DNA from 3 places in the Halomonas sp. IOP_14 genome. Region 3 is predicted to be linked to each of the others. Evidence: predicted binding sites of a transcription regulator. Region 3 holds the regulator's gene; each other region holds the start of a gene.
What was found. The regulator PhoB, encoded in region 3, activates phosphate uptake and scavenging genes when phosphate is short. The targets are predictions, from matches to a motif close to TGTCATANNNNTGTCANA.
Positions count from the first base shown of each region.

Region 1: K7H09_RS06385 (esterase-like activity of phytase family protein) is a predicted target of PhoB. The motif match lies at 2,368-2,385, and genes of this name have one in related genera.
Region 2: phnD (phosphate/phosphite/phosphonate ABC transporter substrate-binding protein) is a predicted target of PhoB. The motif match lies at 3,542-3,559, and genes of this name have one in related genera.

Region 1 is NZ_JAINWD010000006.1:131,819-137,117, reverse strand. Features, by position in the region: gene lptG (LPS export ABC transporter permease LptG) at 1-543, shown strand, start outside; gene K7H09_RS06400 (RDD family protein) at 609-1,082, shown strand; gene K7H09_RS06395 ((2Fe-2S)-binding protein) at 1,241-1,447, shown strand; gene bfr (bacterioferritin) at 1,639-2,121, shown strand; gene K7H09_RS06385 (esterase-like activity of phytase family protein) at 2,474-4,645, shown strand; gene K7H09_RS06380 (carbon starvation CstA family protein) at 4,872-5,299, opposite strand, start outside.
Region 2 is NZ_JAINWD010000020.1:50,983-56,281, reverse strand. Features, by position in the region: gene phnE (phosphonate ABC transporter, permease protein PhnE) at 1-727, opposite strand, end outside; gene phnE (phosphonate ABC transporter, permease protein PhnE) at 789-1,607, opposite strand; gene phnC (phosphonate ABC transporter ATP-binding protein) at 1,604-2,464, opposite strand; gene phnD (phosphate/phosphite/phosphonate ABC transporter substrate-binding protein) at 2,542-3,507, opposite strand; gene K7H09_RS14530 (EAL domain-containing protein) at 3,622-5,299, opposite strand, start outside.
Region 3 is NZ_JAINWD010000007.1:91,244-96,542, reverse strand. Features, by position in the region: gene K7H09_RS07520 (HU family DNA-binding protein) at 1-38, opposite strand, end outside; gene K7H09_RS07515 (NAD(P)/FAD-dependent oxidoreductase) at 147-1,337, opposite strand; gene K7H09_RS07510 (chorismate--pyruvate lyase family protein) at 1,475-2,050, shown strand; gene ubiA (4-hydroxybenzoate octaprenyltransferase) at 2,086-2,976, shown strand; gene phoB (phosphate regulon transcriptional regulator PhoB) at 3,102-3,791, shown strand; gene phoR (phosphate regulon sensor histidine kinase PhoR) at 3,794-5,080, shown strand.

The DNA.
Region 1 (5,299 bases), on a different contig from region 3:
CGCTATCGCTTTGATGACCGCCAACTGGTCGAAGCCACTTACGCTCAGCGCGCACACTGGGAAAACGATGCCTGGCGTTTGGAAAACGTCGCTACCACGCGTATTTTTGACGATCACACCGAGTCTGAGCAGATGGCAAGCATGGGTTGGGACACCTCTTTCACCCCCACCCAGCTAGAGAGGCTGCTGCGCGATATTGAGAGTCAGGCGCCCAGCGAGCTTTGGGCCTATGCCCAGTTCCTTGAAGAGCAGAACCTGCAGAATGATCAGGCACTGCTGTATTTTTGGCAGAAGATGCTGATGCCGCTCACCATGGGGTCGCTGGTGCTGATTGCCGCCTCCTTTGTATTTGGCCCGCTGCGCACCGTGGCCGCTGGTACTCGGGTGTTTTATGGCGTTGTCACTGGGCTGAGCTTTAAGTACGTTCAGGATCTACTGGCGCCCGCCTCGACGATATTTGGCTTTTCACCCGTCTGGGCCGTACTGGTGCCGACTCTGGCCTGCGCTGGGGTCGGGATCTACTTTCTACGTCGCAATGGTTAATGCCGCAATAGTAGCCATCACAGCCTCGTATCGTCCAGAAACAGCCAGCAACCACGAAGAGAACTATGCAAACACGACGCTTTACTCAGTTGGACAGCGTATGGCCAGCCGGTCTTGGCCGACGACTGGGCGCCATGCTGTATGACGGCTTTTTGGTCACCGCGATTTGGATTGCGGTGACCGTCGTGCATATGCTGTTTTTCCGCTATGTGCTGGGTCAACAGCCCGAAGAGATTGGCACTACGGCCAGCGATGTTTTGAGTTTGCAGCTCTTGCTGGTGTTTTTTGTCACGCTGTTTTTTGTTTTCTCCTGGTCGCGCGGTGGTATGACCTTGGGTATGCAGGCATGGCGATTACGGGTGCAAACGGTAGACGGGTATTCACTGAACTTGAAGCAATGCCTCATCCGCTGCGCGGTGGCGTGGCTCTCGCTGCTGGCGTTTGGTTTGGGCTACTTATGGGTGCTGTTCGATAAACAGCGGCGTAGCTGGCCGGATATTGCTTCCAACACGCAAACGGTGGTTTTGCCGAAAAAATAATTTCAGCTGGTATGGGGCAAAAAGTGCTTTTACGCCAGTACGTTATTTTGCTGCTCTTGCTTATTAAGACGAATGGATAGCAAAAAGCAGTCATTTCTACTTGATAAGATGTATGCGAATCATTTACATTTATCTCATGATTTTTATGAGGTGTCGCCATGTACGTTTGCGTGTGCAAGGGAGTAACCGATCATCAGATTCGCCAGCACGTTAGCGACGGAGCGCGCAGCTGGCGAGAAGTACGCGAGGCAACCGGCTGCGCAACGCAGTGCGGTAAGTGCGCGTGCTACGCTAAATCAATTACCCGCGATGCCGTTCAGGAAGCACGTCAAGAAGCCGATATGGGCCTTGCCTACGCCGTGTGACGCGAATCACTATTGTTAGGGTTATCTTTAGCAAATAACTGATTTGCTTGAACTTTTAATCATCTTATCTATACTCTCAGAAACGCTGGGGGTATAGCTATTTGCGCCTATACTCTTCTCCAAACGTAACTGCTTGATCGTATTGTCTAAACTAGATTAAACATCAGCATTACAGTAGAAAAGGTGACGTCATGAAAGGTGATACGAAAGTTATTGAGCATCTCAATAAGGCGCTCGGCAACGAACTGGTTGCGATCAATCAGTACTTTTTGCACGCCAAGATGTACAAAGACTGGGGCCTAAAAGCACTCGCCAAGTGGGAATACGATGAGTCCATCGAAGAGATGCAGCACGCTGACAAGATCATCGAGCGTATCCTATTCCTGGAAGGTATTCCCAACCTGCAAGACCTGGGCAAGCTGCACATTGGCGAAAACGTCAAAGAAATGCTCGAAAGCGATCTAAAAATTGAGCACGATGGCCGCAACGACTACATCGAAGCCATCACCTATTGTGAAAGCGTTAAAGATTACGTTACCCGCGACATGCTCCGCGATCTGCTCGCCGACGAAGAAGACCATATCGATCACATCGAAACGGAACTTGGTTTGATCGACAAGGTGGGTATTCAGAATTACATGCAACGCCAAATGCAGATGGCAGGCGACGAGTAAAACGCTATCGCGCGTATGTCGCGTATGTATAGAAGTAAGCTAGCAACCAAAACTAGCTAAAAAGCAGCCAGTCAGGGCTAACTGACTGGCTGCTTTCGTTCTAAGGTCTCCTTTAACCTATCGATTTTCCTGCTTCCCTTTTCCCCTATGCGTTCCTTCACTACTTACCCATCTAACATTTTTGCGGCAACTTGGATTTCGCGCTGAGGTGTGCCGATAGCCAACGGCGCTAACTTAGCCAGTGAGTGTCATAAGCCTGACATCGTTATGATGTTGGATGGTTAATCGGACATAGCAAGTTTAATAACTTAATCAGTCGTTTCTTAAGCTTAGGCAAGGGATTAACTCCATCATGATACTCAAACGCAGACCAACCCTGTTGGCGCTGGCTGCTGTGCTGGCCGCCACGCAAGCGGCAGGCGCGGCAGATCAACATTTCAACCGCATCGCCAGTTTCGCGGTTCCCGATAACATGGCCGAGGGCGAGGATCGTACACGCGAGACCGCGCCTGAAATCATTGCTGCTTCCGGTGATGGCATGACGCTGGTGTATACCGATAGCCCGCTGGGCGTGATTGGGCGCATCGATATCAGCGACCCGGCTAATCCGCAACCGCTGGGTAATATCGTTATGGACGGCGAGCCTACGGCCGTATCGGTGCTCGGCAATATGGCCTATGTCGGAGTGAATACATCGGTTTCCTACAGCGAACCTTCCGGGGAGCTGCGCACGGTCGATTTAGCCAGTGGCGAGATACTCGCCTCCTGCCCGCTGGACGGACAGCCCGATAGTGTAGCTTCCGCTGCGGCCCCCGATGGGCGCTTTGTCGCTGTCGCCATTGAGAACGAACGCGACGAAGAGGCGGGCGATGGACGTGTACCGCAGATGCCCGGCGGTTCCGTGGCACTGGTGAAGATCAATGCGGAAGGGCTGGTTAACTGTGACAGCCTGCTCTACGCCGACGTAACCGGGCTCGCCGAGATCGCCCCCGAGGATCCCGAGCCGGAGTTTGTCGATATCAACACCCTGGGTGAGACCGTCGTGACCGTGCAGGAGAACAACCACCTGGTGGTGCTCGACTACGCCGGTAAGGTGGTGGCGGATTTCAGCGCCGGGACTGTCGACCTGGACGGCATTGACGCCAGCGATGACGGTGCACTGATCTTCAACGAGCAGCAAGCCGAGCGTCTGCGCGAGCCGGATGCGCTGCAGTGGATCGACAACGACCACTTCGCTATTGCCAACGAAGGCGATATGGATGGCGGCGCGCGCGGCTGGACGATCTTCAACAAGCGTGGCGAGGTGGTATACGAGTCAGGTACTTCATTCGAGCGCGCGGTGATTGAAGCGGGTCACTACCCCGATAAGCGTTCGGATGCCAAAGGCAGCGAGCCGGAGGGGATGGAGTTTGCGGTGTTCGAAGGTACGCCCTATGTCTTCCTGCTTTCCGAGCGCGGCTCGCTGGTGGGCGTTTATGACGTTAGCAACCTGGCCGAACCGCAGCTCACCCAGCTACTGCCCTCGGGCCTGTCTCCCGAAGGCGCCGTGGCGATTCCCAGCCGTGGCCTGTTAGCCACCGCCAATGAAGGGGATCTGGGCGAAGACGGCGGCCCCCGCGCCCATGTCATGATTTATCAATACCAGGATGCGCCAGCGGTCTATCCCACCCTGACCTCGGCGGGCGCTGATGAACTGATCGGCTGGGGCGCACTTTCCGGTTTGGTCGCCGCTGATGACATGCTCTACGCGGTCAACGACAGCTTCTACAGCGCCCAGCCGCGCATCTTTACCATCGACCCCTCAGCCTCCCCGGCGCGGATTACGGCAGCACTGGACGTGACCCGCAACGGTGAGCCTGCGCTAGGGCTGGATATGGAAGGCATTACCACCGATGGTGAAGGTGGCTTCTGGGTCGCTTCCGAAGGTAACGACAAAGGCCTTGCCAACACCCTTTATCATGTGGGTTCCGACGGCGAGATTATCCAAGGAATTGCACTGCCCGAGGCGCTCGCTCAACAGGCATTGAAGTGGGGATTAGAAGGCGTCACGCGCATTGATGATCAACTGTGGCTGGCGGTGCAGCGCCCTTGGCAGGATGACCCCGAGGGCATGGTCAAGCTGCTGCGTTTTGATATCGACAGTGGCGAGTGGGCCGCTGTTCATTACCCGCTGGATAACGTGGAACAGGGTTGGATTGGCCTCTCCGAAATCACTGCCCATGGCGATTGGCTGTATCTGATCGAGCGCGACAACCAGATCGGCGCCGAGGCTAAGGTTAAGCAAGTGACCCGCGTTGCCCTCGACGGCCTGCAACCCACCCCGCTGGGCGGTGAACTGCCGGTGGTCGAGAAACAGCTAGTGCGCGACCTGATTCCCGACCTAGCCAGCTACAACGGCTTTGTGGTGGACAAGATTGAAGGAATGGCGGTCAACGATAATGGCAACGCCTGGCTGGTCAGCGACAACGACGGTGTGGACGATAGTTCCGGCGAGACCTACTTCTGGTCGATACCGCTAGAGTAGTCCCTGCCTGTATTCGTCTATACCGCAGCAGCATGGAAGCGATAAACATGAGGAGTAGGGGAGAAAAGGTAGGATAAAAGAGATAGGAGAAAAAGCGAGGGCACGCATCAAACACGGTTATGTGGCTGATGTGTGCCCTTTTTTGTGGCGTGACTCTTGTGTGGAGAGTGTCTTGTGAAGAGCGTCCTGTGAAGAAAGTGTGGCGGTAACGTTATGGAGCGCCTAACTATTTAGCGGCAATCGCCTCACCGCTGTCCACAAACTGGCTTGGTACCGCCGGCTCATCAACAGCAAAAGTTGCCCGGCTTAGGCGACGGACACGCTTCATAAACAGCGCAATGCAAAGGAGTGTGCCTAACGCGGCCACCACATAGCTTAGCTGCAGCGGTAGACCAAAACCGATCGGCGCGTAGGCTAAGTAGGTAAACGTGGCCATGGTCATAAAGGTGGCTGGGATCGAGGTAATCCAGTGAGGCTTACGCGACAGCACCAGGTACATGGTGCCTACCCACAGCGCGATCACGGCGGTGGTTTGGTTCGCCCAGGAGAAGTAGCGCCACAGCAGTGTGAAGTCCATGTGCGTTAACGCGTAAGACACCACAAACAGCGGTAGAGCGACCATGACGCGCTTCATAATCGGCTTTTGATCGATCT
Region 2 (5,299 bases), on a different contig from region 3:
CCCAGGCGAGGCTATTGATCGAGGCATTCAACTGCAGACCAATACCACCTGCCCCGACCAAGCCCAACACCGTCGACTCACGGATATTAATGTCCCAGCGGTAAACGCTAATCCCCGCGAACGCGGGCATCACCTGGGGCAGCACGCCGTAGTTCATCACCTGCAGTCGACTCGCGCCGGTAGCGCTAATCGCCTCAACGGGCGTGGGATGGATCTCTTCAATCGCTTCGTAAAGCAGCTTGCCCACAAAGCCGATGGAGCGCAGGGCAATGGCAATAATCCCCGCCAGTACGCCGGGGCCAAGAATGGTGACCAGTAGCATCGCCCAAATCAGCGAGTTAATGGAGCGCGATGAAACGATCACCATCAGCGCCAAACTGCGCACCAGCGGATGCGGCGTCGTGTTACGGGCGGCTAAAAATGCCACCGGAAACGCCATCATAATCCCTAACGCGGTGCCCAAAGTGGCGATATTGATGGTGTCCCACATGGGCTTCCAGAGCACATTGGCGTAGCTCCATTCGGGAGGGGTCATGCGGCTGATCAAATCTGCTCCCTGGCGGCCGGCATCTTCCACAAACACCCACATGGTGTTGTCGGAAATCATCTTCCAGCAGAGCAGAAATAGGCTGACACCCGCCAGCCAAGCCAGGTACTGCAACCATTGAGCGCGAGTAGTGCGCCGCCGCCAAACCGGCTGACCCTGGGGTGTAGTGGAAACAGGCATTTAAACTCTCGACAAATTAAGGGGCCAGAACTTACGGATCCAGCAGTTACTGAATCAGCGTTTACTGAGTCCAGCGGCGGACATGGCTTGAGCTGTACTCGCACAGCAGCACGATGGCGATGATAATCAGCAGAATCGCCGCGGAGGTGTCGTACTCATAGCGGCTCAGCGAGGTATTCAGCGTGGCGCCAATACCGCCTGCGCCGACAATGCCAATCACCGAGGACTCACGGAAGTTGATATCCAAACGGTACATGGAGAGCCCGATCAAACGCGGCATGACCTGGGGCTGCACGGCGTGGTTCATGGTTTGCCACCAACTGGCGCCCGTGGCGCGTACCGCTTCTACCTGCCGCCAATCCAAATCTTCAATATCTTCCGCCAGTAGCTTGGCCATAAAGCCAATCGTCGCGAAGGCCAGAGTAATCATGCCCGCAAAGGGCCCGAAGCCGAACATCACCACAAACAGAATCGCGATGATGATCTCCTGGAACGTGCGCGAAACGGCGATAATCGCGCGGCACACAAAGTAGATCGGCAGTGGTGAAATGTTACGCGCTGCCCCTAAACCCACGGGGATCGCCAGCAGCACACCCAGTACCGTGGAGGTGAGCGTCATGGTCAAACTTTCCAGCAATCCCGCGACGATATCGTCGTAGCGGCTGACAAAGTCGGGCTGCATAAAGGCGCCTAAAAAATTAACCGCACGGCCTGCGCCTTCCGCCACCCGCTCCCAGTTCACCTCAACCGAGGCAAGCGCTAAAGACAGATACACCACTGCACCAATGGCGAGCCCCCAGCGCAAGCGGGGACTGTCAATTAGCGGTAGTCGCCGCCACTGACCGTGCTGCGCCGCCTGCTGGCGTGCATGCTCGCTCATCGTGCTGCCCCCGCTTCGATTGACGACATCACCCGCGCGTAGGGAGGATTAATCGGAGCAGTGTTAGTCGTCTCATCGCCGCTGACTTCTTCGTCCATTGGCTCAGGCGTGGTGTCCCAGTCCTCTTCACCGTAAATCGTGGTGAGGATCTCGCTGGTGAGGTCGCTGGGAAGGCCATCAAAGACGATTTCACCCGCCCGCAGGCCGACAATGCGGTCAGCAAATTGCTGGGCCAGCGCTACGTCGTGAATATTGATGATCGCCGCCAGTTCGCGCTCTGCGCACAGCTCACGAATCAAACGCATGATTTGGCGCGAAGTTTTTGGGTCAAGGCTGGCGGTGGGTTCATCCACCAGCAACAGCTTAGGACTTTGCAGGAGCGCCCTGGCGATACCCACCCGCTGGCGCTGGCCGCCAGACAGGGCATCGGCACGTTTATCGATGGCATGCGGCAACCCCACTCGCTCCAATAGACGGAAGGCTTCAATCACAGCCTCCTGCGGGTAGCGGCGCAGGAAGCTGCGCCAAAAGCCCACGTAACCGAGCTGACCTGAAAGCACGTTTTCCATCACGGTTAGGCGGTCTACTAACGCATACTCTTGAAAAATCATTCCCATGGAGCGGCGGGCATGACGCAGCTTATGTCCCGAGAGCTTCGTCAGTTCCGTGCCGTCCAGGCGAATGCTGCCCTGAGTAGGCTCAACCAACCGGTTCACACAGCGAATCAGTGTGCTTTTACCCGCGCCAGATGGTCCAATCAGCGCCATCACTTGGCCTTTGGGCAGCGTGAGTTCAATATCCGTCAGCGCTCGATCCCCGGTAGGGTAACGTTTACCAACGCCGGTGAGTGTCAACATGGAAGTGCCTCATCTACATAGCGGTTCGGCCAGAAGGTTGCCCTCCTGGCCGATCGTATTGGGGTACTGCTTAAAGATTAATCGCAGTCGTAGGTCACGCCGTTGGCGTCAGCGATAGTGCGAATAACCGCCCAGTTATCCTGATAAGTAATCGGAATAAACTGCGCTTCGCCGGAGTTGGCGAATTCTGACTCGAGGGCCGTGCCTTCCCAGTCGTAGCTGAAGAACGCATCCTGAATCTTCTCGGCAAGTTCCGGGTTCAGGTTATTCGCCAGCCCGTAAGCGGTGGTGGGAAAGGTTTGTGAGGTGTAGATAATTTCGTAATCACCTTCGTTCACTACACCGCGGGAAATCATCCGCTTGCCCACGGAGTTAGCAATCGCCGCCGCGTCGTAGTCTTCGTTGACCACGCCGAGAATGGAGTTGTCGTGAGAACCAGAGAAAGCGGTCTCAAAATCTTCCCCCGCTTCCATACCGTACTCAGAGCGCAGCAGCGCAGAGGGGGCGCGGAAGCCAGAGTTAGAGGTTTCTGAGGTAAACGCTAGTTGGCGACCCTGCAAGTCTTCAACGGCTTCAATGCCGCTTCCTGGGTAGGTGATAATCTCCATCTCATAGCCAAAACTGCCATCTTCCGCGGCCATCATGGCGAAGGGGCGGAAACCACCGCAGTTAACCGCGACCGGGACGCCACCGGTATTGAAACCGGCTACGTGGAGACGGCCAGCGCGCAGCGCTTCCTGCTGGGCAGCATTGGACTGCACCGGGAAGAACTGGACTTTTTTGCCCGTAGCTTCGCTCAGGTGATCCAGAAAGTCAGACCAGACATCCGCGTAAACCGCGGGGTCTTCAACCGGCGTGTAGGCAAACACTAAAGTATCCGGATCTACCCACTGAGACTCATCGCTGGGGACATCGGCGACCATATCGCCATCGTTATCCACATAGCGCGATGAAAGATCCGCAGAGGCGTTCACTGCGACCAAGGCGAAGGCACTGGCAACGGCGGCACTGATTAACGTGCGGGAGAGGGATAATGTCTGCATGGGTCACCTGTAGCGTTTTGTAGAGTTATTAAAAGATGACAACATCCTGACGACTCCAGATGACAAAAATGGGGCACTTATATGACCGCTTCGTGACTTTTTGGCGAAGGACAGTTAATCTGCAGTTTGAAAAGCCTCGTGACCGCGGCGCTCTACAAACAGGCTGTTACCGGGAATTTTTTTGGCCTGGTGCTTCAGCTCAGAAAGCTCGCCTGCGATATCCAGCGATTGGCAGGTAGTCGTATCATGGATGGGTTTTACCGCAATCGAGACGCTCACAAAGGGAAAAAACGTCATTCTATTTTGACGGTTTTCGATGTGAATCCCGCCCTGAAGGCGGTCAGCCTCTTCATAGAAGCCCGGAGCCATCACCTCGAATGAGTGTAGAATTTGCTGACAAACACTTTCCCAGTACTCAAGCGGCAGCAACATCATAAAATCATCGCCGCCAATATGGCCAATAAAGCCCCCGGCATTCTCTACCTGTGCTTGCAGCAGCCGCGATAGCGAAATGATGATGTGGTCACCTCGGGCGTAGCCATAGGCATCGTTGAAGGCTTTAAAGTTATCCAAGTCAACATAGGCCGCAGCAAACCCATGCCCGGAGGCCAAATAAGCCGCCAGGGTTTCATTGATCAGGATATTACCCGGCAGGCCGGTGAGCGGGTTGGCATGCCGCGCTTGGCGCACCTGAATCGCGGTAATCTCACGCAAAAGGTCAACGATATTGCCCATCCCCAGGTAGTCACCGTTAGCGTTAACGATGACAAAGTCCTCTTGCTCAATATCCCGGCTGTCGGTCAACTTCTGACTCAAAATCTCAAGCGGAGTATCCGCTTCGGCCACCAGCATGCGTGCATCAGCAACGTCCAGCACACGGCGCTTGGCATAAAGCGAATGGCTATAGGGGTTGGTAAATAGAGTTAAAAACGAGTTGCGTCGCACCACCGCCACGGGCTTACCATTCTCCAGCACGGCCACGCAGCGCAAGCTGGGTTGTTGGCGAAATCGCTCGGAGATATACGGCACTGCGCAATCCGTAGTTATGGCATCGGTAGCCCGTAATATCGAGCGCGTGGTGCGACCCGCGGGGCTTTTTAATTGGGTGCTCGCCGGCAGCACCATATTGAGTTCTAAAGGCGGCTGCTGGTTGGGTCGGGCGAAATAGAAGCCTTGTAGTAGTGCGAGCCCACGGTCGAGTTCCCACAAGCAAAGATGCTCAGCAGCGGTCTCCACCCCTTCGGCGATCACTTGGCAGTCCAGGCTACGCGCCACATCGAGAATCGAACGCAGGAACTCTCGCTTGGCAGGATCCTGGTCAATGCCGGAGATAAAGTGTCGGTCGAGTTTAACGAAATCCGGGCGCAGCTCCGACCAGTGGCGCAGGCTTGAGTGACCTGCACCGAGGTCATCCAGCGCCACCTGGAAGCCCATGGTGCGGTAGTGATCCACCGCTTGGCGCATTAGCTCGTAGTCGTGGATTGGCACGTGTTCAGTGAGCTCGATCACCACCCGCTCTGGGGGCAAGCCGCTGTCACGAATAAAGCCAAGCGTTAAGCCTTCGCGAAAATCACGCTCTACGATCGTCAACGGCATAACGTTAAGAAACAGCAGGCCCGGCAGATCGAGCTCTGCAAAGCGGTAGATGGCTAACCGTCGGCAGAGTATATCTAATTCCACCAGCTTTCCGGCCTGAGTGGCTACTTCAAACAGTCGTAACGGCGAGTGAAGCGGCGATGTTTTAGGCCCACGAATCAGTGCTTCGTAGCCATAAATCGCCTGCTGGCTGGCA
Region 3 (5,299 bases):
CTTTCAGCGATGGCTGCAGCGAGTTCAGGTTTGCGCATAAGGAATCTCCCCTTTTTAAAAGAAATCAAACATCAAACAAATGCATGTTGTTGGGTGCGTAGCCGATTAGGTTAGCTTCTCTAGCCTAGTCGTGAACGCGACGAAAATCAGCCTAGCAGTGCAGGTGCTGCTCTGGAAAGCTCCACTTTCCTTCTCACGCAGCCGCCTGTCAACGCAAAACCAATCAAACGACCGTCTTTATTTTCAGCCAAGGCACTGATATCACCGCCTTCGCCTTCAATTCGCCAGTGCTCAGGCGTGTTCGTTGGCGGGTAGGCCACCACTGGTAGCAGCGGCGTTTTAACCACTACCGGCCAAGCACCGAAGCTAACCGGCGTGGGCGCGCCTGAAAGGGTTGCCGCCAGCGCCTTAACGCTGGCTTGTAGTGGCTGCACGTACATGGCATTAACACCGTCTACGCAGGCTGCATCGCCTAGGGCGTGGATATTGGGGTGCGATGTACGCAACTGGCGGTCAACGACTATACCGCCAGGTGATACGTTTAAACCAGCCGATTCGGCAAGTGCTGTGCGAGGTACAAGGCCGGTTGCCATCAACACGAGATCAGCGCTGACAGCGTCGCCGTTATCCAGACGTAATACGATATCTTCGCCGCTTTCGGCCGCTATCGAATCAATCGAACGTGCAAGGTGAAGATGGATACCTGCTTCGCTAAAGGCATCGCCTAGGGCGTTCCCTAAGGGCGGTGGCAGCAAGCGAGGAAGTAGGGTTCCTTCTGGGGCAATGAGGCTGACACGATGGCCGCCAGCGTGGAGGTCGTTGGCAAATTCACAGCCGACCAGCCCCGCGCCAACAATCGCCACCCGTGCAGGGCCCTGGCCTAGCGCCGTGTGAAAGCGGCGGTAGTCATCCAGGTCGTTAATGGTAAAGCAGCGTGGGGCTACGCTGGGTTCAATGCTGAAGGGCACCCGTGGTGCAGCGCCAGTGGCCAGTACCAGTGTGTCGTAGCCGAGCACCATGCCGCCTTCGAGCAGAATTGTTTGGTTATCCACATCCAGTGCGGTTACCTGGGTGTGGATAACCATTTGGGCATTTAGCTCTTCGCCCAGGTCAGTAGCGCTGCGCTGGGCTAATTGTTCGGGCACCAGGCCCTTGGCGAAGCCGGTGGAGAGCAACGGCTTGCTGTAATCATCGCCGCTGTCGGCGCTCACCAGCGTGATTGAGCGTTGGTCGCCCAATCGGCGCAACGCCCGGGCAAGGCCAACCCCTGCCATTCCAGTGCCAATAATCACCAGCGCAGAGTGCGAAGAGGTTTTCTGTGTTTGGGTGGCGGGCATGCAGACACCAAAAAAGTTGCTAAATAAGGTTGCGAAAAAAGAAGCGCTAAACCGAGTCGTTAAAAAAGTCGCTGAAACAAAAGCCTTTCAGTGCTCATGTTACACTAGCCAACCCGTTAATTGCCCTGGAGAACTCGGTGACGGCTGCTGCTTTTCGGCAAACTCCTCTATTTTCCCGCTGGCGCCCGATTGATGCGGCGCGCCCGGCGATGAGTGCTTCCTGGTGGCAGTGGGTTGCCTCCACCGACTCGTTAACCGCCCACTTAATGGTCGCAGGTGGCGAGAAGCCGTTTCGAGTACGACTGTTGCGCCAGGGGGTTGGTTGGCCGCGCCAGGATGAGGCTCAGGCGCTGGGCATTGGTGCCAAGCGTTACGCCTGGCTGCGGGAAGTGGCGCTGTGCTTAGATGGAACGCCATGGGTGGTGGCGCGCTCGGTCGCCCCGCTCTCACAGGTAAAGGGCCAACGGCTAGAGTGCCTGGGCGAGCGCTCGCTAGGTAGTTGGCTATTTCGCCAGCCGGGTTTAGTGCGTGGGCCATTGGAAGTAACGACGCATTCCCCCCAGTTTGCTAGCGTCAACGGCATACAGGAAGGCTGTGCCTGGGGAAGGCGCTCTGTTTTTTATCACGGCTGTAAGCACGGCAGTCTGTCGTTATTAGTGCAAGAGTATTTTTTGACGGCGATGGCGGATGATCTTGGCCTGCCTTCGCGCTAGGCTAGCGCCTGCATCTTATTCTTCGTGAGGTAAGCATGGATCGTTCACTGTTGCGGCCGAAGGGATGGGCTCGCGTGGCAGATTTTTTACAGCTGATGCGCTTGAATCGGCCGATAGGCACATGGCTTTTGATGTGGCCGACGCTGTGGGCATTATGGGTGGCTGCGGAAGGTGTACCAGGGCGAAATGTGCTGCTGATTTTTGTGGCCGGCGTTTATGTGATGCGCGCTGCGGGCTGCGTGGTCAATGACTATGCGGATCGCCACTTCGATGGGCATGTGAAACGCACAAAACAACGTCCGCTAGCGACGGGCCGTATCAGCGAAACCGAAGCTCAACTGCTGTTTATCGCCCTGGTGGCCGCTGCGTTTATTCTGGTATTACTGACCAACTGGTTTACGGTGCTGCTCTCGCTGGGCGGGGTGCTGCTGGCGATTATTTATCCGTTTATGAAGCGCTATACCCACTTTCCTCAGGTGGTGCTGGGCGCGGCTTTTTCCTGGGCAATTCCGATGGCTTTTGGCGCCGTGCTCGGCCACGTGCCGCTGGAAGCATGGCTGCTATTCTGCGCTAATGTGTGCTGGACAGTGGCCTACGATACCCAGTACGCCATGGTCGATCGCGACGACGATTTAAAAATTGGCATTAAATCGACGGCCGTGCTGTTTGGAAATGCGGATCGTTTGATTATCGGCTTACTCCAGCTAGCCACCCTGGGGTTGCTGGCTTGGGTAGGCTGGTGGGTTGGTTTAGGTGGTTTCTTCTGGTTAGGGCTAGCGGCAATGGCAGCGACTTTTCTGCATCAGCAGCGCTTAATTCGCGACCAGGAGCGGGATGCCTGCTTCCAGGCGTTTCTCAATAATCACTGGTCGGGACTGCTGATTTTTGCCGGTATCGCGCTAAGTTGGTGGCCTGCGGCTGGCTGATCGAGGCGATTGTCATGTAATTGTCATCAAGTCATGGTGTTATCGTCACTGACATGTCATTGATCTGTTTATCTTTGAACTGTTTTTCTTTGAACTAGTTTCTTTGAACACCGTGAGGCTCTGGTATGACCGCCAAGACCGTTCTGATTGTCGATGATGAGGCGTCGATTCGCGAGATGATCGCGGTAGCGCTGGAAATGGCTGACTATCGCGTGCTCGAAGCGGATAACGCCCAGGATGCCCATGCCATGGTGGTCGACCACCAACCCGATTTACTGCTGCTGGACTGGATGATGCCCGGCACTAGCGGTATTGAGCTGGCGAGACGCCTAAAGCGTGAAGAAACCACCGCTGAAATCCCGATTATTATGCTCACCGCGAAAGGCGAAGAGGATAATAAAATTCAAGGGCTTGAAGCCGGTGCCGATGACTATATCACCAAGCCTTTTTCACCCCGGGAATTGGTGGCACGGCTAAAAGCGGTGCTGCGCCGTGCGACGCCACGTGGCGTTGAAGACCCGATTGAGATTAACGGCCTGCTGCTTGATCCGGTGAGCCACCGGGTAAGTGCCCACGGCAAAGCGCTGGAAATGGGCCCCACCGAGTACCGTTTGCTGCAGTTTTTTATGACTCACCAAGAGCGCGCTTACACACGTAGCCAGCTGCTTGACCAAGTGTGGGGCGGCAATGTTTACGTTGAAGAGCGCACGGTCGATGTGCATATCCGCCGCTTGCGTAAAGCGCTGGGCGACGTGCATCAAAACCTGATCCAAACGGTTCGGGGTACCGGTTACCGTTTCTCTGCACGGGTGTAAATGTGCGTTTATGGAGTCGTGAGCTGTGGCGAATAGCGTGGCTGGCCACGCTGGGCACTTGCTTGGGCTGGCTGTTGGGCTCGGCTGGGCTGGGGCTTGCAGCAGGGCTTGCGGGATGCTTGTTTTACCACTTACGACAGTTACGCGAACTCTATTTGTGGCTCACCCTCCACCCTAACGATGAACCGCCTGCCGCTCGCGGGATGTGGGGCGAGCTATTCGATCGTTTATACCGCTATCAAAAAAGTCAGCGCATCACCCAAAGCCGTCTGCGGGCTACTTTGGCACGTATTCAAGAGTCGTCTGAAGCAATGCGTGATAGCGTGGTCATGCTTGATCGCCACGGTGATTTGGAGTGGTGGAACAGCGCCGCCACCGCCATGCTGGGGCTACAAACCGCCCATGATCGTGGTCAACACATTACCAACCTGCTGCGCGACCCGGGCTTTATCAGCTATTTTAATTCGCGTAACTACAGTGAGCCGTTAACGCTCACCTCACCGATTGATGAACGGCGAATCCTGCAGTATCAAATTACCCTCTACGGTGACGACGAACGCTTAGTGATGGCTCGCGATATCACCCGCTTGCATCGTCTTGAGCAGATGCGGCGCGACTTTGTCGCCAACGTTTCCCATGAGTTACGTACGCCGCTGACCGTTCTCTCCGGCTATTTGGAAACCTACAGTGATATCTCCGACCAGCTTCCGCCGCGCTTGGGACGTAGTATTCAGCAAATGCAGGAACAGACCCAGCGGATGCAGAATCTGGTCAACGATTTATTGCTGCTCTCGCGTTTGGAAATTGACCAGGGCGGCCAAGATCATCATCCACTGTCACTCGAGCCTTTACTGCAAAGCGTTTGTGATGATGCGCTGGCCCTATCGCATCAACGTCATACCATCACCGTCGCCCTTGAGAGCGATGCCCGACTGTTAGGCAGTGAACAGGAGATTCGCAGCGCCGTCTCTAACCTTGCCTTTAATGCGGTTCGCTACACGCCTGCTGGCAGCCAAATCACCCTGCGCTGGAAAGCTAGTGCTACTGGTGGCGGCTATATCGATGTGGAAGATAACGGTGAAGGGATTGATCCCGTTCATATTCCCCGACTAACAGAACGCTTTTACCGTGTTGATAAGGGGCGCAGCACTGCGACTGGCGGCACAGGTTTAGGCTTGGCGATCGTTAAGCACGTGCTGTTGCGCCACGATGCGCAACTACAAATTGAGTCCCTTCCCGGCAAGGGTGCGTTGTTTCGCTGCGCCTTCCCCCCCTCGCGTCTTGTTTAATTTAGCAAGTCATCCCATCGCATAATATTTGTAGCAATGTGCAATATTGGCATGCAAGGTTGGTAAAGCTTTACCCATGTGCCATTTTTACACAGCTTAAAGCGTTGTGTCGTGACTCAGTCGATGCCTTTTTGGCATAACTTATTTTTAATTAAGAGACTGATTTTGTTGTTTTTATTTATATGCTTAAGTTTTTTGGCATGCCTTCTGCAGAGTACA